Regions from separate parts of the Shewanella sp. SM21 genome, predicted to be linked through region 3. Evidence: predicted binding sites of a transcription regulator. Region 3 holds the regulator's gene; each other region holds the start of a gene.
The links. Region 3 encodes ArgR, which controls arginine synthesis, uptake and breakdown. Its sites were predicted from a motif close to ANTGAATANNTATTCANT; they were not measured.

Region 1 (8,108 bases), on a different contig from region 3:
GGCCAAGGCCTGAGCGCGGTAAAATCACCGCTGCAAGTCCTGGGTCGGCCACATGAATGGCAATCCCCGTGGGAATGAGCACTGTTTCACCCGGTGCTATGGTTAAAGCCGTGTCTATCATGGCGCGAAGATCCATGCCTGCACTGCCTGCGGTGGCGTAAGCGGGCAAGGGAAATTCTGAGCCGATACGGGAGTCGAGAATTTTTAATTCAATCGGTGTTTTCATGTATTTGTTTTTTCTTTCACTATCAACGAAAGTAATTGCCGTGCCAACGTGAGTTTGTCAGTAGCAGGCAAATCTTGACTGCCGTGCGGCCAGAAAACACGCAGGGCATTAGCATCGGCATTAAAGCCTAGGCCAGCAATGGAAACGTCGTTTGCGGCGATCATGTTCAAGTTTTTACGTTTGAGCTTATCACGCGCATAGGCTTCTACATCATGGGTTTCGGCGGCAAATCCCACCACAAAAGGACGGTTAGGTAAGCTCGCAACCGTGGCTAAGATATCAGGATTCCTCACCAGCGCAAGTTGCATTTCTTCGGTCGATTTTTTGATCTTACAGGTAGCAATATCGCTAATGCGGTAGTCTGCAACGGCGGCGCAGCCAATAAAAATATCTTTTTTATCAACGTTATCCATAACAGCATCGAGCATATTTTGCGCCGATTCAACATCAATGCGTGTCACGCCTTCTGGGGTGCTTAGATTTACTGGGCCTGAGACTAAGGTGACTGTTGCCCCCATATCTGCCGCGGCTTTGGCCAGTGCAAAGCCCATTTTTCCAGAACTGTGATTTGAAATGTATCTGACGGGATCAATTGCTTCACGGGTTGGTCCGGCGGTAATCAGCACCGACTGTCCTGCGAGTGGCTTAAATTCAACGGCGTCAGGCGTGGCAAAAAATTGTGTAGCCAGTTCCGCTATGTCTAATGGCTCTAACATACGACCAGGACCCACTTCACCACAGGCCTGACTGCCACTGGCGGGTCCCCAAAGTGTAAAACCACGTGATGCTAGGCTAGTTAAATTAGCTTGAGTTGCCAGATTACGGTACATCTGTTGGTTCATTGCTGGACACAGGGCAATTGGCGCCTCAGTGGCAAGACACGTGGTGGTGATTAGCTCATCGGCCATGCCTGCATTAATCCGCGCCAATAGGTTTGCGGTTGCAGGGGCGATGATGACGAGATCTGCCCAACGAGCGAGTTCTATATGACCCATGGCTGCTTCTGCTGCGGGGTCGAGCAAGCTAGATGCCACTGGATGTCCAGACAACGCTTGCAGCGTCAGAGGCGTGATAAATTCCATCGCACTTTGGCTCATCACCACGCGCACATCAAAACCACGCTCTTTCAAGCGACGTACTAAATCAGCACTTTTATAGGCCGCAATACCGCCGCCAATGCCCAGCAGGACGTTTTTATTTGTCAGACTCACAGACATCATCCGAGATAGAAATAATGCCGGCAACAATATCACAAAGCGGTGAATTTTAGTGACTATCCCAGTTCAAAAAATCTCGTCCATACTCAGTAAAGTGAAAATATGTGAGATGACAGGGAGGTCGCATGGGGATTAAAGATTGGCCTGAGGGCGAAGGTCCCAGAGATAAACTGTTACAAAAAGGAGCTGCGCATCTCTCGGATGCTGAATTACTGGCAGTATTGCTGCGTAACGGTTTAGCTGGATTAAACGCGGTTGACCTTGCTAGGTCGCTTATTTGCGAGTTTGGCGGCCTCAGAAACCTGCTCTGTGCCCCAAGAAATCAGGTGTGTCGACTTCCGGGCGTAGGACCTGTAAAATACGCCCAGCTTCAAGCTGCGGCCGAATTAGCGCGGCGTGTAGCGCAGGAAAATCTGCAAAGAGGTCAGGTTTTGACAAATCCCGATTTAACTCGGGACTATTTAATGCGACAATTGGCCGATCGCTCCTATGAAGTGTTCGCAGTTTTACTGCTGGATAGCCAGCATAGAGTGATTCAATTTGTCGAATTATTCCGCGGCACAATAGACTCAGCCTCAGTATATCCACGTGAAGTGGTGAGCTTAGTGCTGGAGAAAAAGGCCGCAGCAGTTATAGTTTGTCATAATCATCCGTCTGGTATTGCCGAGCCCAGTCAGGCTGACCGACGAATAACTGAGCGATTAAAAAATGCGTTAGCAACCATAGACGTATCCTTGTTGGACCATATGGTTGTAGGTGATCGAGAGATAGTTTCTTTTGCAGAACGAGGCTGGATTAATTAATCTAACACTTGATCTTCACTCTGTGATCGTGTATAAAATGCGCCCTCTTTGTGCCTCGGGCGACGGCCATACGAGGCACATTAATGCTCGAGCGTTAAAATTGTTTTTGGAGAAGATTGACATGTCAAGAGTATGCCAAGTTACTGGCAAGAAGCCGATGGTTGGTAACAACCGTTCGCATGCAAAAAACGCGACCCGTCGTCGTTTTTTACCTAACCTACAAAACCACCGTTTTTGGTTAGAAGAAGAAAAGCGTTTCGTACAGTTACGTGTATCTACTAAAGGTATCCGTCTGATCGACAAAAAAGGTATCGAAGTTGTTGTTGCTGAACTTCGTGCCCGTGGCGAGAAGGTATAATAGATCATGGCTAAAGCTAAAGGTAATCGTGAGAAGATCAAATTAGTTTCTACAGCTAAGACTGGTCACTTCTACACAACTGAAAAAAACAAGCGTAACATGCCTGAAAAAATGGAAATCAAAAAATTTGATCCAGTTATTCGTCAGCACGTTATCTACAAAGAAGCCAAAATCAAGTAATCCTTGGTTAGTGTTTCGAGAAAAGCCCCTTATTTAAGGGGCTTTTTTTTGCATTTTTTTAGTGGCTAGTCATCAAGTTGAGATAATTGCCTCGCAAACTGATGCCGCTGAATCATCCCCTGTGAAGTTAAAAAAGTGTGAACACTTACTGAAAATATAAAATAGTGCAGTTCTAAGCACTTTAAATCATCAAATCTGCACTTTAGTGAGAATAAATTCTTTATATGTGAATTAAAATGCAATACCATACGCGAAAGTTAGCGATTCATTCCTGGTGTGTCATAGTGACGCTGCCAGCTCAAAAATGAGGTGTAAATAACGCGTGCGTACCACTGAACTGGTTGATGGATTTCGTCATTCTGCCCCCTATGTTAATGCCCACAGAGGTAAAACTTTTGTGGTCATGCTGGGTGGTGAAGCTTTGGCTCAAAATCAATTCCGCGCCATCTTAAATGATGTCGCCCTGCTGCACAGTTTAGGGATCAAAGTGGTGTTGGTATATGGCGCTAGGCCGCAGATTGATGCTGCATTAGCCGCCAACGGTATTGCGCCTGCCTACCACGACGGTGTGCGTATCACGGATGAAGATTCGCTCAAAGTGATTAAGCAAGTTGCGGGTGCACTGCAATTTGATATCACAGCGCGTTTATCCATGAGTTTAAGTAATACGCCGATGCAAGGTGCGCAAATTAACTTAGTGAGCGGCAACTTTGTGATTGCTCAACCACTGGGTGTGGATAATGGTGTGGACTTTTGTCTGAGTGGCAAAGTGCGTCGTATTGATGTGCAAGGCTTAAAACGTCAGTTAGATAATCACTGCATCGTATTGATGGGGCCGATTGCGGCTTCGGTTACTGGTGAAAGCTTTAATCTCACCGCCGAGGAAATCGCGACTCAAGTGGCAATTAAGCTCAAAGCCGACAAGATGATCGGCTTTAGCTCACAGAACGGTATTCTCGATCGTAATGGCGATGTGATTGCCGAGTTGATGCCAAATGATGCGCAAAACATCATGAACAAGCTGGCCGAGCAAGGGTCTGCTTGTGTTGGCACTATGGCGTTTCTCAAAGCCAGTATCGATGCTTGCCGCAATGGCGTACCGCGTTGTCATTTAGTTAGCTACCTCGAAGATGGCGCCTTGTTGCAGGAACTGTTTTCTCGCGAAGGGATAGGCACGCAAATCGTGACTGAGAGTGCCGAGCGTTTACGCTGTGCGTCGATCGCTGATATTGGCGGTGTACTGAACCTTATCCGTCCATTGGAGGAGCAAGGCATTCTGGTGCGTCGTAGCCGTGAGCAGCTTGAGATCGAAATCGAACAGTTCATGTTGATTGAACGCGATGGTTTAGTGATTGGTTGTGCTGCGCTCTATCCTTTTGAAGAGGACAATGCGGGTGAGTTTGCTTGTTTGGTGGTGCATCCTGATTATCGCGATGCCGATAGAGGGAGCTTACTGCTGAAGAACATTATCAATCAGGCCAGAAACCGTGGTTATTCACGATTGTTTGCATTGACAACTCGGAGCATTCACTGGTTCTTAGAGCATGGTTTTGTGATTGAAGATGTTGAAGCACTGCCGCAGAAGAAGAAGCAGTTGTATAACTATCAACGCCGCTCCAAAATTCTCGCGCTCGATCTTTAAGCCGTTCTAAATCAATCCAATCAATGTCAGCCTAGTACTCATATTAGCGCTGGCATTTTTATCGACATAATATGTCTTTGTTGGCAGATTAAGGCTTCACTGCACGGGAGATACTGCCAATGAGTCCTCAATTTTTTGAACTCGCCCCTTTAACCCAAACCTCTATCTTCAGTTTTATCGTCTTATTGCTCGGTTTAGCGGGTATCTTACTGATGTTATGGCTAAAAAATATGCCTAAGATAGCGAAGTCAGCGAGTTTAGGTATATTGCTGGTGATGATGGGCGGATTTTCTTGGGTCTTCTATCAATCGAATAGCGCCGAATTAGTGTTAACCGATACAGAGCTCACATTGGATGTTCCCTTCTATAAAGTGCAGTTATCCCGCGTGGATTTATTGCCCGCCGAGGCACGCATAGTCGATTTGCAACAAGAGGCAGATTTAACGCCGAGATTTAAAGCCAACGGTATAGGCATGCCAGGATTTCAATTGGGTTGGTTTAATCTACAAGGGAAAGGCAGGGCATTTTTGGCGATAACAGATAAATCGCAGTTAGTGTTAGTGCCAACGACTAAAGGCTACAGTTTATTACTGACAGTACCGCAAGGGAGTGAGTTTTTAGCACAGTTACAAAAGTAATCATCATATGTCATCACTTCTGCAACTGTGTATCGGCGTGATAATGCTTACGCCGTCTTGCGTTTATAGGCCATATCTAAGGTAAAGACGAGTAGCGCGCTCCAGATAAAGCCGAAGGTCACGCCTTTTTCGGCATCGAAGGGCTCATTGAACAGACTCACCGCGAGGATGAACATAATACTCGGGCCAATATATTGGAAAAAGCCGAGCATAGACAATGGAATACGTACCGCTGCCCCTGCAAAACACAGCAAAGGAATGGTAGTCACTATCCCAGCCGCCATTAACATCAGATTCAATTGCCAATCGTTAGTCAGCATGCTCGCCGTGGCAGTGTCTAAGGTTGCGACGAGATAAATCAGCGCTACCGGTAATAACACTGCGGTTTCGACCAATAATCCGGCCTTAGCATCCACATTGACCTTTTTTCGCAGCAGCGCATAGAAACCAAAGGTGCCCGCGAGTGCCAGTGAGACGATGGGAATTGAGCCAAAAGAGATTAACTGGATCAATACGCCAGCGCTGGCGAGTGAAACCGCAAACCATTGCAGTTTACGCAATCTTTCGCCTAGAAATAACATACCGAGTAAGACGTTGAGTAAAGGATTGATGAAGTAACCTAGGCTGGCATCGAGCATGTGATCGTTATTTACCGCCCAGATAAATAGTAGCCAGTTTCCCGCGATCAATATGGAAGTAATGGTGAGAACCATCAGCTGTTTAGGCTGTTTAAACAGTAAGCGTAAGCGTGAGAACCCGCCGATAAACTGCATAATCATCAGCATAAACACGAATGACCAAATCACCCGATGGAGCAAAATTTCGGTGGCGGAAACATGGTTGAGTAATTTGAAATATAAAGGCGCAAAACCCCACATACAGTAAGCACTGACGGCAAGTAGGATCCCTTTGCGGTATTCAAGATCTGGCATGAGACATCTTCGAAGAACAACAAGGTGGCGATTGTAGGTGTGTCTGACCGCTGACTCAAGGGCATCGCCGTGTTCTTTTCGTTACAGAATATCTCCGCAATAGATTGAATGGGCGATTAAAGTGAGTAACCATCCTGTTAATTAAGACGTTTACCTTAGTCAATTTTGAGCCCTAAGGCACTAATACACATCTAAATTTAACCACCTAACCCACCATATAAGTCCCTGTTCCAAAAGCGATATGCGTGCCTTGCTCATTATGTAGTTCCATGCGGCATACTGAAACTCGATTACCCGCACGAATGACGCTGCCCGTGCCCGTAAAGGTGAGGCCGCGTCCCGGCCGCAGATAATCGACGCGCATATCAATCGTCCCTAAAGTTTGGAGGCGTTGTTGTAATTCTTCAATCGTCCAATCTTCACGGCTTGCAACCAGTCCTGCAAATGCGGTGAGTCCGCCGACCACATCTAGTACTGTAGCTGTGACACCGCCGTGGAGGATCTGTTGATGGATATTGCCAATAAGTTCTGGTTTCATATTGATGACCACTTCGACACCGTCGACATCGTAGCGTTTAATATCGAGCCCGAGCAGATTATGAAAAGGGACATGTTGATCAAAGACTTCTGCCACTCGGCTTAATATCTCGGCTTGGATTGGGTTTGTCATGGTTTCTCATCCTTGTCACTGAGTGACGGTATTAGGCGTAATTGGATTTGTTATCAACACTTAGATTAACAAAGTGCGGCTTAGAGCAATTAATCTACAGTGAAGCGTGCGCAGAATGCAACTTAAGCTAGATTGAAGATAAATTGGCTATGGGCATTATGGTTAGTTGAGGGAGGGCGATCTTAGTCGATGACATTTATCCAGAATGGGTTTACGACAAGATGGCGCAAGACAGGAGCGGTTCAGTCCTTTAGAATAGGCCCCCTCACTTTTGACATAGAAGATCCATGGAAAAGCTCGTACTCGACACGCATGATGATCCGCTCTCGCAACGCCTCGCACAGGTGTTTGGTTACCGTGACTTTAGGGACGGTCAGCGGGAGGTGATAGAACGTGTCTGCGGCGGGCAAGATTGCTTAGTGATCATGCCAACGGGCGGCGGTAAGAGTCTGTGTTATCAGTTACCTGCCTTGATGATGAATGGCATCACTATTGTCGTCTCCCCATTGATTTCTTTGATGAAAGATCAAGTCGATAGCTTGTTGCAAACCGGTGTTGCTGCGGCTTATCTGAATTCCTCATTGCCGCGCGAGCAGAGTGCCGAAGTATTAAGGCAGCTACGCCACGGTGAGTTAAAACTGCTTTATGTGTCACCTGAACGTTTATTAACCGCTGATTTTATTGAGCGCATGCAGTCGCTCCAGCTCGCGATGTTTGCCATCGATGAGGCGCATTGTATCAGTCAGTGGGGTCATGATTTTCGCCCAGAATATGCGGCGCTCGGCCAGTTAAAGCAACTCTTCCCCTATGTGCCCATGATGGCGCTGACCGCAACAGCAGATCAGGCGACTCGGCAGAGTATTTGTGAGCGGCTCGGTATTGACCCATTCCGTTTACTTTCAAGTTTCGATCGGCCCAATATTCGCTATACAGTCGCCGAAAAGCTTAATGCAGCTAATCAGTTACGACATTTTTTAACGCAGCAGAATGGTACTAACGGCATTATTTATTGCAGCAGTCGTCGCCGTGTCGATGAAGTGGCTGACCGTTTATGCCTGCAAGGTTTTAATGCCAAGGCCTATCATGCGGGAATGACGCAGGAAGACCGTGGTGCAGTACAGGATAGTTTCCTTAAAGATCAAATTGATATTGTGGTTGCCACTGTGGCTTTCGGTATGGGGATTAATAAGTCTAATGTGCGCTTTGTAGTGCATTACGATATCCCGAAAAGTATCGAAGCCTATTATCAGGAAACGGGCCGAGCAGGACGTGATGGGCTCGATGCAGAAGCTTTTATGTTGTTCGATCCCGCCGATATTGGTCGGGTGCGACATTTGATTGAACAGTCCGAGCCAGGACCGCAGCAACAGGTCGAATTCCACAAACTTAATACTATGGCTGCCTTTGCTGAGGCGCAGACCTGTCGCCGCCAAGTGTTGCTG
Region 2 (8,108 bases), on a different contig from region 3:
AATACCTTCTACATTAAATTATGTCTCGAAGTCCGTGGAGACATAAAAAGAAAATGGAGTTCAACATGCATAAGAAACATTTAATTGCAGTCGCGGTCGCAACTGGACTTGCTTACTTCCCTGTTAACGCTAATGAATACCAAGCGAGTATGGTAAGTGTCCCGCAATCTAAAGCCATCAAAGATACTTACATTGTTGTATTCAATACCCCAAGCGTTCTTAATCTAAGTAATAACAACACCATAGCTGAATTCGCGACGAAACAAGCCGAGAGTTTAGTCAACCAATATGATGTCACTGTGATGAAAAACTTTGGCAATGTGCTCAATGGTGTACTCATCAAGGCCAGCGCCCAACAGATTAAAGCACTGCGTAAAGATCCAAATGTGAAATACATAGAACAAGATCAAATCATGTCAGTAACGCCTATGGTTGAAGCCAATGCCAATCAACCGAGTCCGACCTGGGGCATAGACAGAATCGATCAACGAAACTTGCCATTGGATAGTAACTATCACACGGATTTCGACGGCTCTGGTGTAACCGCCTTTGTGATCGATACTGGCGTGCTTAATACTCACAATGAGTTTGGTGGTCGCGCCAGCAGTGGCTATGATTTTGTGGATAATGATTACGATGCGACTGACTGTAACGGCCATGGTACCCATGTGGCAGGAACTGTTGGCGGTGCTACCTACGGTGTGGCTAAAAACGTCAATCTTGTGGGAGTCAGAGTACTCAACTGTTCAGGTTCAGGTAGTAACTCTGGCGTGATTGCAGGGATAAACTGGGTGAAAAACAATGCTTCCGGCCCCGCCGTCGCAAACATGAGTTTAGGAGGCGGCGCCTCCCAAGCAACTGATGATGCAGTCAATGCCGCAGTTGCCGCAGGGGTCACTTTCGTAGTGGCGGCGGGTAACGACAACAGCAACGCCTGTAATTACTCACCCGCACGGGCGATAAATGCCATCACAGTTGGTTCAACCACCAGTAACGATTCCCGCTCGAGTTTTTCTAACTTCGGGACTTGCCTTGATATCTATGCGCCTGGTTCGAGCATTACGTCCGCTTGGTATAACTCGAATTCAGCGACTAATACCATAAGTGGTACCTCAATGGCTGCCCCACATGTGGCAGGCGTTGCCGCATTATACTTAGATGAAAATCCAAATCTCTCTCCCGCACAGGTGACAAACTTACTCACGACGCGCGCCACGTCAAATAAAGTTACAGACGCTAAAACAGGTTCACCCAATAAATTACTCTTTTCACTCGCAGGCGATGATGGTGGCTGTGGCAATAATTGCCCCGTCGATGAAACACCGCTGCAAAATAATGTGGGTGTCGCAATCAGTGGTGCCACAGGTTCTGCGACGTATTACTACATTGATGTCCCAGTCAATGCGGCAAGTTTAGGGATCAATCTAGCGGGTGGTTCTGGTGATGCGGATATTTATGTCAGCCAAGGGCAAAAACCGACGACAACAAGCTACCAATGCCGCCCCTATCAAAATGGCAACAACGAGAGCTGTAATTTCACCACACCTACGACGGGTCGGTGGTATGTGATGGTGCAAGGCTATAATAATTACGCCAATGCCCAACTGACAGCCAGCTATAACCTGAATGGTGGCGGAAGCTGCACCGATGCAAACTGCTTAACCAATGGCGTACCTGTCACGAATTTAAGCGGGGCAACTGCAACAGAGAAACTTTATAAGATAGTGGTTCCAGCCAATAGCCAACTCAACATTGCCACCAGTGGCGGAACTGGAGATGTAGACCTGTATGTCAAAGCAGGCACTACCCCAACGACCACCAGCTATGATTGCCGTCCCTATAAAAATGGGAACAATGAAAGCTGTTCGATTACCGTGACTCAAGCGGGAACTTACCATGTGATGTTACGCGCTTATTCGAGCTACTCGGGACTACAACTGAGTGCAAGCTACTAACTCATTGACCAAAAGTTTAAATAAAAATAAGCCCACTAAGATAACAACTTAGCGGGCTTCTTTATGGAATTAGCAGTGTGTAGTCTCACTACATAAAGTTAAAAGCTTGGGGATTTGGCGAGAATAATTGTCGGTTTCGCTTCAATTTGCAGACGCTCAATCACAGCGGCAAGCTTTTCAACACTAAGACGAATTGGGGCTGGCATACTGGCAAATTCGATACTTAGCAGCAGGTTTTTCACTTCGAGTCCTAATTCAGTATCACCTTGAATACTCAGCTTACGCTGGAAGAATAGCGTGTCGGGATCTTCCTTCGCCGCTGCCACTAACACTAGCTCAGCAGAGTTGGCACTGAAGGTCACCTGCGCATCGGTGAGCTCTCTGACTTGCCACTTGCCATTAAAACTGACTTCGAAGGCTAAGTTTATATCTTCCACTCGAATCGCGACCCATTTATCCATCAAAAATCCAAGCTCATCGTCAGCAGCTTGCTCGGCAAGTAAGAGTTCAAGCAATTGGCTGATGGCTTTTGCTTTGAGGCTAAACGGCATCTTAGCAAGGGGAAAGCCGATGGCTTTTGGGGTGAACTCTAAAAGTTGCTGAGCAAATTTTGCGAAAAAAACAGCGGACATAGCGGGAACCCTACAAGAATAAAACATGATATATCCCAGTTTATCGGGATTTTATGATCTTAAACCTGTTTTAAATCAATTCATCGCCATTCAATCTTACCTACACTCAGCGGCTATCATTTTATCGGGAGCATCACTATGGAGCTGTTGTGTCCAGCAGGAAATCTGGCCTCGCTAAAGTCGGCATTACATGCCGGAGCCGACGCTGTGTATCTAGGGTTAAAAGACGACACCAACGCACGCTCGTTTGCAGGATTAAACTTCACCCCCGCAAAATTGCAAGAAGCCACTGAGCTGACGCAAAAGCACGGCAAAAAAATCTTTTTGACCTTAAATACTTTTCCAAAGCCCGGTGAAGAGCATCGTTGGTATCAGGCTATCGATTTAGCGGCAAAACTGGGTATGGATGCATTAATTGTCGCCGATCTTTCTTTGCTCGATTATGCCCATAGGCACTATCCAAACCTGCCACTGCATTTATCGGTGCAGGCCAGTGCAACCAATCTGGGGGCGCTGAGCTTTTATAAGGAAGCCTTTAACATCGCCAGAGTAGTATTGCCACGGGTGTTATCCATGAAACAAGTACGGGATCTTGCTAAAGTCAGCCCAGTGGATTTGGAAGTATTCGCCTTTGGTAGTCTGTGCATTATGGCCGAAGGGCGTTGCCAGCTGTCATCCTATGTAACGGGCCAATCACCCAACACTGGTGGATCTTGTTCACCAGCAAAACACGTACGCTGGCAAGAAGAAGGACAGAACAGATTAACCCGGCTCAACGATGTGTTAATTGATAAATCGGCCCTCGACGAACAAATGGGTTATCCCGTGGTATGCAAAGGCCGTTACATCACAGCAGATCAAGATTCGCCGCAATATTTACTCGAATCACCAACCAGTTTGAATACCTTAAGCTTACTTCCAGAGCTAGCCAAAGCTGGCATAGTGTCGCTGAAAATCGAAGGACGTCAACGCAGCCCCGCCTATGTTGAACAAGTCACTCGAGTATGGCGTCAAGCCATAGACACCTATCTAAATAATCCAGCGCTGTACTCACAAAGCCAAAATCAACCCCATTGGGAACAAGCCCTAGCGAAAGTATCCGAGGGTCAGATCACTACGCTTGGCGCCTACGAGCGCGATTGGCAATAAAAGGTAAATAGAGAGCAAGATTGACAAAGGACACCTTATGAAGATTTCCCTAGGACCACTGTTGTATTGCTGGCAGAAACAGCAAGTCGCTGACTTTTACCAGCAAGTCGCCGCCAGTCAAATTCCCTTAGTGTATTTAGGTGAGGCGGTTTGTAGCCGCAGACGCGAACTCAAGTGGGGCGATTATCTAGAGCTGGCGCAAATGCTCAAGCAGGCGGGTAAAGAAGTCGTGCTTTCGACGCTGGCCTTAATCGAAGCGCCATCTGAATATACTGAGCTCAAACGCCAGGTCGATAACGGTGAATTTATCGTCGAAGCAAACGATATGGCGGCAGTGTATCTTGCCAAAGAGCGTAATTTGCCCTTTGTCTGCGGCGCGAGTATCAATAACTACAATCGCGCCAGTTTAGACATTTTACAGCAGTTTGGAATGCAAAGATTTGTGATGCCAGTGGAGCTATCTAAGGCTTGGTTACAACAAGTAATTCAAGAGCAGCCATCATTTGAGGTGGAAGTGCTCGGCCACGGCTATTTACCACTCGCCCATTCGGCGCGCTGCTTTACCGCTAGACACAAACAGCTCACGAAAGATCATTGCGAAACGGTATGCCGTGAATACAGTAAAGGACTACTCGCGCAAACCCAAGAGCAGCAACCTTTACTCAGGCTCAATGGAATTCAAACCCAATCCGCTAGCTGTTTAGATTTACGCAGTGAAATAGCGGCAATGACACAAATAGGGGTCGATGTGTTTCGAGTATCACCCAGTAGTCTTGACTGCATCACTAAAGCCAATGCTTTGGTCGATACGATTCAAGCGACTAAAAATACTCAGGATTTTTCGATGAATAGCAACCTTGGTATAACCCAGTGCAACGGTTATTGGTTTGGTGAAGCGGGCCTTGCTGTGCATGTGAATCCATAGCCTAAAGCTGAAGATAAGCCTAGATTTAAAGATAACTCAGCCAATGATTTTGGGATCTTGGCTGAAGCTTAACTGGCTAAAAAGCAGCACACTTGTCCAACACAATAAACTTCCCAGTCCAATCCATTCTAGTAGGGCTGGCCACCACAAAGTAGGACGCGGCAGTTGCAATACCATCTCCTGATAAAACGGTCTATCGCCTTCGGTCAAACCTAAATTGAGCTGTGGCGCATACAGAAACGTCAACATGCTACATAAGACTATTAACGCCAACAACCCAGTCCAACGGCCAAAGTTAGACTTGCCGAAACAGACCAAGGCTAAGTAGAAGATCGCACTCAAACTCCCCAGATAGAAAAACCATTTCAGCCCAAGAACATGCAAGTGATACACGTTCACCGGAAATAATCCCACGCTCGCTAAAGCCAGAAAAGTGAGAGCCAAACTGATAAAGAAAGGGTATCCCCAGCAAGAAGTTACCTGCTGCAAAGAAGACAAACAATAGAAAACGAGGCTTAAACTGCCAAAAAACAATCCACCGTTGAGAATGACAGCGAAAGACGAATGACCATAAGTCCCTAATTCACTTAGGGTGTGATTCAAAAAATTGAAGCGATGGAATTCAGAATCATCGAACCCCAAAACAGTAATGACAATGCCAATTAAAAGCCCAAAGATCCCCAAAAAACCAAACTTAATGGCCAGTGTTGAGCCGCCTTTAATCGTAACCTTCTGTACTTTTGCGATCATGAATACTAGAGCTGGATGGGAGTAATACTAACTTACATGGAAATGAGAAGATTTAAAGCGGCAGGTATCCGCTTTATGAATAATATTTTTACTTTCATCGTTATTTGCGACTTTTTAGTCAATCACAAAAGCATCAAGATAATGGAGAAGGTCACTTATAGAGATAAGTCGATTTAAAGGCTTATCGCATAAAAATGTGTCCTAGTGCCCAAGGCTCCTTAACATTACCGCGATATGCACAACAGGTTCTCGCCAACGCTATATAGCCAGAGTTATCTCTATTGCACTTTAAAATCGAACAGAAAACCAGCCAACATGGCGGTAGCGCTAAAGTTGTTGATGCATTTTTGTGCAGAAATAACATCTAGATAGTTTCACACACATCAGTAAACAAGTAATTAACCAGTCGTTAACCAACCTCAAGCGAGTGATGATAACGCCATGTTTAATAATGTTTTTATAGTAATGCAAGCCAATATAGCCACTCTTAATTTATCGACAACTGAAGTAAAATAACTATGCTGTTTTGCTGCTTATATCAAACTAACTAGCGAATCGTTTTACATAGAGAAGCTAAGCGAGTAATCTTCCCCATTCTCGTTTTTGAGTTGAATTTAAATGCACCTTAATTAGCGTCGACAGCTTCTTACGTGCGGCTATTTATTCAAATTTACCATGTACGACTCGTACTTTAAGGTGTACAACATTGGCTACTGAAAATAAAAACCGAAACATTAAGACGATACTCACCTTTATCGTCCCTTCGCTGATTGGTCTGCTGTTATTTATGACCCCTATCAGCTACAACGATGCGATCACAATTCCTATCGCTATCATATCTAAAGCACTGCAAGGCGCATTGAGCGGTGTGCTAACCCTCATAGTGACTATTATTGTTGTGACTACGGCGCTGTCCTCTTTGCTGTCAAAAGTGTTTAAGCCCACATTCGTTACGCAAAATCACTTCCTTAATGGTTTATTGAATGTCAGCCCTATGTGGTTGACGACTCGGATCTTAGGTGCAGTGTTTATCGTACTGACTTACTTAGGTTTAGGTCCAGAGATCATCAACTCCTCGAGCACTGGCGCATTAGTCTTAAACGACTTATTACCTGTGTTATTCTCGGTATTTATCTTTGCGGGTATGTTACTGCCGCTGCTGCTGAACTTCGGCCTACTCGAGCTCTTTGGCACACTCTTAACGAAAGTCATGCGTCCCGTGTTCAATCTACCGGGCCGTAGTGCTATCGATTGTATGGCCTCATGGTTAGGTGATGGCAGTGTCGGCATTTTGCTGACCAGCAAACAATACGAAGCCCGTTTTTATACCCAGAGAGAAGCCGCAGTTATTGGTACAACCTTCTCGGCGGTATCGATTACCTTCAGCTTAGTGGTGATCTCTCAAGTTAAGTTAGAGCATATGTTTGTGCCCTTTTATTTGACTGTGTGCCTCGCGGGTTTTGCCGCCGCTGTGATTGTGCCTAAGTTGCCACCATTATCGTGGAAGAAAGACAACTACATAGATGACACACCACGCATGCCAGATGATGAGCTAATCCCTGCAGGACATGGCGCCTTATCTTGGGGCTTTGATAAAGCCTTAGAAAAAGCCGCCAGTGCCGGTGGCATAAAAGCGGTCTTAAATGAAGGCATTAAAAACGTTGTCGATATGGTATTTGGCATTATCCCTGTGGTAATGGCCATTGGTACGCTGGCACTGATTATTGCCGAGCACACGCCCATATTTAACTATTTGGGTATGCCGTTTATTCCATTACTCGAATTACTGCATATTCCAGAAGCCACTGAAGCCTCTAAAACAATCGTGGTCGGTTTTGCGGATATGTTTATTCCGTCAATCCTTGCCAGCTCAATTGAATCAGATATGACCCGCTTTGTAATTGCAGCCTTATCTGTGACTCAGTTGATCTATATGAGTGAAGTCGGTGCACTGCTTATCGGCAGTAAAATTCCCGTCAACTTCGTTGAGCTTTTCGTGGTGTTTATTCTACGCACCTTAGTGACACTGCCTGTTATCGCAGGTGTAGCGCATTTATTGTTCTAACATTACGCTAGTTTGGGCCTAACGTAGGTTTTAATGTAAGTCCAACAAGCGTTCCAAAAAAGGGGAGTCAGATTAACTGACTCCCCTTTTTGCACTAACTCATACACGAACTGGCTGTTGTGATTATATAGCGTGACTTAATCGTACAATCTCCACTCGACACCACACAACTCACTTTTGGACAGAAGTACTTTAAAAATTTCTGGATAGCACTGCTGAAGGATCAAACTTGGTCATTTAATTCTTTAAGTGCTGGCTTATGATGAGCCATGGTATTCGCTCACCGACACGCAGCAAGTCCTATATGGACACCTCGAATAGATCAACCACTTTTTGAGTAACAGAAAGTAATACTGCGTACGTATATCCGACCTGTTTGTGAGAATCTTTGTTCTCTGGCCTTAATGAGAACCGCGCCTTTGCTGCTTATCGTCCTTTCGGAGTCATATGCTCCTTGTACTCTCTCAGCATCTGCAAAGGCCGGTATTACCTGTTACTTCATTATCTGTAGTATCTGTAGTCGTGTTTTTGGGGTGAGTTTAATACTCGATTTTTACATATTAACAAGGCCGATATTCGCTGCGATGAAACAGCATAGCCCAGATGATCCGCGCCAATTTGTTTGCAATTGC
Region 3 (8,108 bases):
TGAGTTCTGTCATGCCAAAGTGGCCGCGATCCGACACATGGATATTTTCAATCGCAGTGCCCAAATGGGCGAGCTTTTGCCATAAACCTAAACGGGATAATTCGAAAATAGAACCGTGGGCGATAGCAATAGAGCGGGCATCGAATCCGGGATGTTGCTTATCGGGAAGGTGCGCTTCGATTAAGGCAATAGAAAGTGGCCGAGCTGCGGATAAAGAAAGACGCGCGAGAGCTAACGCTAGGGTCGCCCCCGCCATCGCACCGCCTACAATTGCGATGTCGACGTGTTGAACTGAAGTATCCATGTGATTTGTGGCCGTCATGGGGATCTCATTCAAGCTTTGGCATAACACTAAGGCATGTAAACATAAAAGATGTAAACATCAATGCTATGCACTCAAAAACACCAGTGCTATGGACTCAAAGGCAGGTTTGCCCACCTTTGACATCTAATGAAGCCACTACTGTGTTAACTTATTGAACATTAAACAACTGCGGTAAATTAATGCACAACCGCAGTATCGTCAGCCTCGCCATGGGGAAGCTCAGGACCAAACTCCGAGTAACACATGATGGCTGCAATACGTACAAACTCGAGTAATTCAGTGTAAGCGGCTTCGGATTCTTCATCGTCGGCAACATCAAATTCCACTTGGGCAATTTCCGCCAAGTCTTTGATCACTTCACGTACTTCTGCCGAGGCTTGATTCAGTTTCGGCTGAATAATCGCCATGCCAGTCAAAAAACTCTGGGTCCACAGGGACAAGGCTTCAACACGTTGGCTGAGCGGCTCTTCTTCTTCGGGCAACAGCGGCATGAAACCAAATTCAAAATCCACTAAACGCGTCACTGAATCGTTAAACAAATCACACACTAATTGGTGCAACTGCGCTGGCAAAGGTTGACCATCGTTCATCAGGTCGAATAAAGGCTTGATCCAAGTGTCGCCAGTTTGCTCTACACCACCGCAGATTAAACCGACTAAAGCACCGTGAACTTCTACCGGATGCTGGCCGATTTCAGCCGCATCTAAGGCGAGTTTTAAGCTGTCGATACGTAACGAAGGAGGGGTTGCCATATCAGATCCCAATAAGATTTTTCCAGCAGCAATGCTAGCAGAGATAAAGACTTGAACCAATACTGAATCCCAATAATGGCGAAATCGGCCACGCCCTGATAAAAAACTATCCAACTGCTCACACAAACAGCAAACAAAACCGTCAAAGACCAATCCATTTGCGGCTTACCTTGCACTTTTAAGATCAGCCCTATATAGTCCGCCCTAAGAGGCTAACGAAAGGATCACCCGCGACATGAGTAACAGTGCTGTTGAAATTACCCTACTTGGGCGCACCTACTCTATCGCTTGCCCGAAAGGTCAAGAGGATGCCTTACGTACGGTAGCGTTAGGAGTTGAACAACAACTCAGTGCGTTAAAAACCCGAACCAATAGCCTAAGCCGTGAAGAAATTGCGATCATGGCGGCGCTGAATATTGGACACGAATTGTTCCAAGAAAAGCAAAAAAATAAGCACTACATGCAACAGATGGACGACAGGATCAGCTTGCTGCAGTCGACCCTCGAAAGTGCCTTAGTTGAGCGTTCAACTAAATAGATTTAAACTGTGCACCTTAGTGATTTAACACCAATTGAGTTAAACCAACTGACGCACAGTGAATGGCTAAACTGGCTTATTTAAATAAACCAATGCTTTAGCGATTCAATACCGTTTTGCTCCCTGGGATGCATGCCAACTGGTAATGTCCCTGTGCCGATAATTTTTATCTCAGGGTGAATGCTTTACTGACATTGTGCATGCTCGGCTTGTACCGAGAAGCCTTAGGAGGTAATCATTTACCCGCCTTGAACCTACGGTTCAAGGGCTACACCGGTAGCGGCATTCTGGGGAGCATCTTAATTCTATGTCTACATCTTCCAAACTTTCTCATTTGAATCCCCAAAGCGACACGGCGCAACTTGCCGTAGAAGTCGCTGATGCCGTAGATGTCACAAACTATGCGGCAAATATCGCACTCCATACAAAAGAAAGCCGCAATCTGTTACGCAAAGCCATTCGCACCGCCCGTAAATCCCTCTCCGAAATAGAACAAACCCAAGCAAGTTTAAACGCCTGCCAGCGAATGCTCGATGCATTGCAGGCCAACAAAGCGCAACATGTGGCATTATATCTCACCCACGATGGCGAACTCGCCACGCCGCCGCTGATCGCTGCGCTGTGGCAATTGGGCATTCACACCTATCTGCCAAGGTTGCATCCCTTCAATGCTGGGCAACTGTTATTCCTGCATTACACCGCAGACACGCCGATGCAGGCGAATCAATTCGGCATCTTAGAACCTAAGTTAGATGTGCGCGCCATTATCCCAGTAACTGAGCTAGATGTGGTTATCACGCCCTTAGTGGCTTTTGATTTAATGGGGAATCGCATGGGCATGGGCGGCGGCTATTACGATAGGACACTGGCGAACTGGCAGCTCAAAGGTAAACCTTTGCCTATGGGTTACGCCCACGACTGTCAGCAAGTGACGAGTTTACCTTGCGAACTTTGGGATGTGCCTTTACCGTTCATCATCACCCCAAGTCGGGTACTGACGTTTTAAAAGAAGGATCGAGAAACTAGAAACTAGAAGCTAGGGCGCTTCGCTGCTAGAAAAAGCAGAGCGTCGCTCCATAACTGCTCCTGCACTCTTTCTATTAAAGAATTCTACCTCCTACATCTGACCACTTTGGAGGGTGAAAATGTCATATTTGGTATGAAACAAAATAGATCATGCAGTCGTTCACTCCTTCTAGAATCTAGAGCCATGCAGTGGCGTTCTAGAGCCTTCTCTACCTTAAATGCCGGCCACCATCGACATTATGGCAACGACCAGTGACGTAGCGGCTATTCAGCAGATATTCCACTAAGTCGATAATTTCCTCATTCCCCGCCTCTTTCGGCAACAGCGCTTTGGCTAATGTTTTTTGCTGATAGGCAACATCATCTCCTGCATTAAATAGGATCATCGCAGGCGCAATCGAATTCACTTTGACCTCGGGCGCAAACTTGGCGGCAAAGGATAGCGTCATATTGTGCAGCGCAGCTTTACTGGCGGCATAGGCGATATGCTTCTGACTGCCCTTCTCTGCCACATAGTCAGTAATATGAATCACATCACTGCCGCCGATTTCATCGCCAGCACCCGCACGTAGCAGCGCCTCTAAGGCCAAGTTCAACTGATAGGGCACACTCACATGCACTTGCATCATCCGCTGCAGCACTTCGCTCGGCGCAAAAGTGGTACTCTTTAAAGACTCATTCTTTGTAAGCACAGGATCAGGCAGCCAGTCAGAGGCATTGTGAATAATGGCGCGAATTTGCGGCAATTTAGCTAACTCAGCAATTAAGGATCGCACTTGGGCATCGTCATAAAAATCGCAGGGATACAGAGTCGCACCTAAGGTGGTAAGCTCATCAATACTAGCGTAATGGCTGCGATAAGTACCAATCACGCGCTGACCTTGGGCGAGAAAATGTTTGGCTAAGGCGTAACCTATGCGTTTACCCACGCCTGTGATTATGATGGGAGATGTCATACCTATCCTTTTGAGTCGTTATTGGTCAGGTTTTACCTTGTTCGCTTAAAAATCAGCAATCAAGTTAAACTGATGAATAACCAAGATGTTACTGCACTCATTTGAATTTAACCTAACAAAAAGCCAAATGAGATGCTGATCCGTTCTACAATCGCTTCGATCTAAAACCCTTTCTTCTGCGTATAGGGTAGAAGAAAACCAAGCTTAAGTACTCAAGCCAAGAGCTTAGACCAAGTATTGTGATCAAGTCATCAGAGGTAATACCGATGGAACTGCGGATTTTTTACGATGGAAATTGTCCATTATGTAGCGCCGAGATGCGCCAACTGAAAGCGCGCGATCCGAAGAACTTGATTGCGCTTGAGGATTTAAATGCGCCAGACTTTAGTGAGCGTTTCAGCCATATCGATAGGGACTATGCCAATACCATTCTCCATGGCGAAACCGCAACGGGCGAAGTGTTACTCGGGTTAGATGTCACTTGTAAAGCGTGGGCACTGACAGGCACACGCGCTTGGATCCAACTGTTACGCCTGCCCGTGATTAAAACTGTGGCCGATTGGTGCTATCTCAGATTTGCAAAACACAGATATCGCATCTCCTATTTACTGACGGGCAAAGCCCGCTGCGACGATAATTGCCAACTGCCCACTAAGCGCCGCTGATCGACTGAATTAGCTTAGTAAAGTGTAAAACCTAGGCATAAAAAAACGGAGCTCAATGGCTCCGTTTTTAATTCGTCATAATCTAAAAAGATTATCCGAAAGATTATTTAACGAAATCAACGCCTAGTTTGATATCGCCTTTCAGCGTATCTAACATAGAATCACGAGCGTTAGCTTCGAATGCACTCACTTCACCGTAAGGCAGTACTTTTTCAATACCGTTTTTGCCTAACAGCACAGGTTGTGCGAAGAATTCAGCATGCTCGCTGCCGCCGTCAACATAGGCGCATTCAACGATGTTAGCTTCGCCTTGCAGACCACGAACCAGAGACAGACCGAAACGGCAAGCCGCTTGACCCATAGACAGAGTCGCGCTTCCGCCACCGGCTTTAGCTTCAACCACTTCGGTACCCGCGTTTTGGATGCGAGTCGTCAGACTTGCCACTTCTTCGTCAGTGAAAGTCGCGCCTTCAACTTGAGACAGTAATGGCAGAATGGTCACGCCGCTGTGGCCGCCGATCACATTCACTTTAACGTCAGCAACGTTCAGGCCTTTTAATTCGGCGATGAAAGTTTCAGAACGGATCACGTCTAGAGTCGTGATACCGAACAGACGGTTCTTATCATAAACACCCGCTTTTTTCATCACTTCTGCAGCGATAGCCACAGTCGTGTTGACTGGGTTAGTGATAATGCCAACCAAAGCCGTAGGGCAAGTTGCCGCTACTTTTTCGATCAGGTTGCGAACGATACCCGCATTGATATTGAACAGATCTGAACGATCCATACCAGGCTTACGTGCAACACCAGCAGAAATTAGAACAACGTCAGCACCCACGAGGGCAGGCGTTGGATCTTCACCAGCAAAACCTTTGATTTCAACAGCAGTTGGAATGTGGCTCAAGTCAACCGCAACACCCGGAGTTACCGGTGCGATATCATATAGAGACAATTGTGAACCCGCAGGCAATTGAGTTTTTAACAGTAGGGCAAGAGCCTGGCCGATACCACCAGCAGCACCAAGTACAGCAACTTTCATAGTTATCTCCGTTATTTCTCGGATATGTGTGACATGGATCTAATTTGCGTTGGCGTCACATTACTGGAATGTCACAACAATTTCAATTATCCCTTAGTCGTGGGACAAAAGAATTCCGGAATAACGTAAAAGCAATGTAGAACAATTACTCAAATTGGGATTTTTACGCCCCCTACAAACGCTTAACCACTGGGACTTAGTGAATTTTTATTCAACCAATCTGGTTATTTGTTGACAATTTTTCTAAAAATATTCAAAATGGGCCTGTTTTTTTGAATAACGAATAATAATATTATGCAAACGACCAAGAATCAGGATGACCTTGTTAGAATTTTTAAGTCGATTTTAAAAGAAGAGCGCTTTGGCTCTCAGAGTGAAATCGTCACCGCCTTGCAAGCTGAAGGCTTTGGTAATATTAACCAATCAAAAGTGTCACGCATGCTCAGCAAGTTCGGCGCAGTGCGGACTCGCAACGCTAAGCAAGAGATGGTGTATTGCTTACCAGCCGAATTAGGCGTACCCACCGCGGGTAGCCCACTGAAGAATTTGGTACTCGACGTCGATCACAACCAAGCTATGATCGTCGTGCGAACTAGCCCAGGTGCCGCGCAGCTGATTGCCCGTTTATTGGATTCTATCGGTAAACCAGAAGGCATTTTGGGTACGATTGCCGGTGACGACACTATCTTTATTTGCCCATCGAGCATCCAAGATATCGCCGATACCTTAGAAACCATCAAATCTTTATTCAATTACGCAGAATAAAAAAACAGGTCAGTGAGCTGACCTGTTCTATTTTATCTGTACATTTTGAAGTGCAATACCGCGCTGGTTATTTGGCCATTGTCCCGATTACGTTACACATTCCAGCACAATATCTAACTCACAATATCTAACTCAACTATAACGATATCAGTAAGCCACACTGATGCGCTGGTTTGGGTGAGCGCCCTTTTCGGCTTCATCTACCATGGCTTTTGCGTAATCAGTTACAGAGATACGGCTTTGACCATTAGCATCGGTAAAGAAGCTGTCGCCACCAAGACGGTACGGGCCTTCACTCTCACCGGGATAAATCTCAACGGCTGGGCTCACAAAGGTCCAATTGATTGCCGTTTGCGCCGCACGGAATACCTGCAAAGCTTCACCCTGAGCTAACGCCTCATCTTTATATGCTGCTGGGAAATCTGGACTAGAGACCAGCGTCACACCCGGCGCCACTTCTAAACTCCCAGCACCAACGACCCACAATAAACGTGGCACCTTAGCGTTAGGCAGCACATCCAGTAAATGCTGAACCGTACTCGCCACTAGACCATGATTTTGTTGGGCGCGGCCACCAACAGCGGCAATCACGACATCTACGCCAGCAAAGGTATCGGCGACCAATGGCTGCTCTAAATCCACGGCACGTACTACTACGTCAGCCACGGATAACTTGCTTGGGTCACGCACTAACGCTATCACTTTATGTCCACGACTCTGTGCTTCTTTTAAAATTGCACCACCAATCCAACCCGTTGCACCTAAAATTGCGATTTTCATTTCATTGTCCCACCCAGATGATTTACATTGGATCCAGTTTACTTGCAGTTTTTCACCTAATAAACATCAATAATTGAGCATGATTGTTTCAATATAGGATACTAATGTGGATAAAATTGCCGCAATACGCAGTTTCGTCGAAGTCGCAAACTGTGGCAGCTTTACCAAAGCTGCCGAACATTTAGACCTCAGCCGCCTGCAGGTTTCCCGTCATATTCAAGAAGTGGAGCAGTGGTTGAGTTTACGCTTATTACACCGCACCACGCGCAGCGCCAGCTTGACTTTGCAGGGTGAGGAAGCGCTACAATTTTGCCAGCGGATCTTAAGTGAAGTTGCTGCCATGGAGAGCCGTGCCCACAGCCATAACAGTGAACTGGTAGGCAGTATTCGTATCGCTACGCCTATTGGCTTAGGGCAGCACAGTCTGTTTGATGTCGTCGATCGCTTTATTAAAATTCATCCTAAGGTCAACATTCAACTGGTGATGTCGGACAGTTTTGCGCAATTGGTAGATGAGAGAGTCGACGTGGCGCTACGTTATACCGAGCAGCCCGATGAGAATCTCATAGCTCGGCGTTTGATGACCATAGATGCGGTACTTTGCGCGGCACCGAGCTATCTTGATAGCGCAACGCCACTCCTCGAACCCATTGATCTGCTGGCCCACAACTGCCTCATACACTCAGCGCAACAAAACTGGCCTTTTCTAAAAGAACTGCAAGCCGAGCACGTCAAAGTTACAGGGAATCTTAGGGCTAACGATATGGGAGTGTTGGTCAGTGCGGCGCTACGTGGACATGGCATAGTGCGGTTACCCTGTGACTTGGCTAACCAATACCTTGCCAGTGGTCAGCTCAAAGAAGTCTTACCCGAATTTACGACACCAGGCCAAACCCTGTGGGCGGTATATTTGTCCCGCAGTTATCAGCAAAATCTAGTGCGCGCCTTTATCGATTTCACCGCCCTGCAATGGCAGCTCGATATCAAAAAATGGGTTCCCGCGCATTAGCATAAAAAAACGCACTTAGGCGTTAGCTTAAGTGCGTCTCGATTGATACTAATTCGGCTTGATTATAGAAAGCTTATTCGTCGAACTGCAGCATAAAATCCAGTGCAGGGGCAAAGAAAGATGAACCTGTCATCGCCTTAGTAAAATGCATCAAGTGATCATGATTGCCTTCGCCATCACCAAACATCATGCTATGCAGCATCTTTTCAAAATGTTCTGGCGTGCGGCAGTTAGAGATAAACATTAATCCCTG

Region 1: the regulator ArgR is predicted to act here: its motif matches at 3,010-3,027, upstream of argA (amino-acid N-acetyltransferase).
Region 2: the regulator ArgR is predicted to act here: its motif matches at 6,019-6,036, upstream of L5L94_RS06160 (YjiH family protein).

The regions. Positions count from the first base shown of each region.
Region 1 covers NZ_JAKKRL010000023.1:34,532-42,639, reverse strand. The annotation lists gene dut (dUTP diphosphatase) at 1-226, opposite strand, end outside; gene coaBC (bifunctional phosphopantothenoylcysteine decarboxylase/phosphopantothenate--cysteine ligase CoaBC) at 223-1,446, opposite strand; gene radC (RadC family protein) at 1,569-2,246, shown strand; gene rpmB (50S ribosomal protein L28) at 2,368-2,604, shown strand; gene rpmG (50S ribosomal protein L33) at 2,611-2,784, shown strand; gene argA (amino-acid N-acetyltransferase) at 3,107-4,426, shown strand; gene L5L94_RS21170 (PH domain-containing protein) at 4,546-5,064, shown strand; gene rarD (EamA family transporter RarD) at 5,112-5,996, opposite strand; gene L5L94_RS21160 (thioesterase family protein) at 6,202-6,666, opposite strand; gene recQ (DNA helicase RecQ) at 6,954-8,108, shown strand, end outside.
Region 2 covers NZ_JAKKRL010000004.1:182-8,289, reverse strand. The annotation lists gene L5L94_RS06185 (S8 family peptidase) at 66-1,955, shown strand; gene L5L94_RS06180 (SCP2 domain-containing protein) at 2,054-2,587, opposite strand; gene L5L94_RS06175 (peptidase U32 family protein) at 2,726-3,736, shown strand; gene L5L94_RS06170 (U32 family peptidase) at 3,774-4,661, shown strand; gene L5L94_RS06165 (hypothetical protein) at 4,698-5,411, opposite strand; gene L5L94_RS06160 (YjiH family protein) at 6,118-7,476, shown strand; partial or broken gene L5L94_RS06155 (transposase) at 8,037-8,108, opposite strand, start outside.
Region 3 covers NZ_JAKKRL010000009.1:8,356-16,463, forward strand. The annotation lists gene ubiH (2-octaprenyl-6-methoxyphenyl hydroxylase) at 1-322, opposite strand, end outside; gene L5L94_RS13255 (UPF0149 family protein) at 502-1,077, opposite strand; gene L5L94_RS13260 (cell division protein ZapA) at 1,313-1,615, shown strand; RNA gene ssrS (6S RNA) at 1,733-1,913, shown strand; gene L5L94_RS13270 (5-formyltetrahydrofolate cyclo-ligase) at 1,923-2,621, shown strand; gene folM (dihydromonapterin reductase) at 2,851-3,597, opposite strand; gene L5L94_RS13280 (thiol-disulfide oxidoreductase DCC family protein) at 3,864-4,262, shown strand; gene mdh (malate dehydrogenase) at 4,366-5,301, opposite strand; gene argR (transcriptional regulator ArgR) at 5,596-6,066, shown strand; gene L5L94_RS13295 (NAD(P)-dependent oxidoreductase) at 6,214-6,846, opposite strand; gene L5L94_RS13300 (LysR family transcriptional regulator) at 6,953-7,855, shown strand; gene L5L94_RS13305 (Dyp-type peroxidase) at 7,929-8,108, opposite strand, start outside.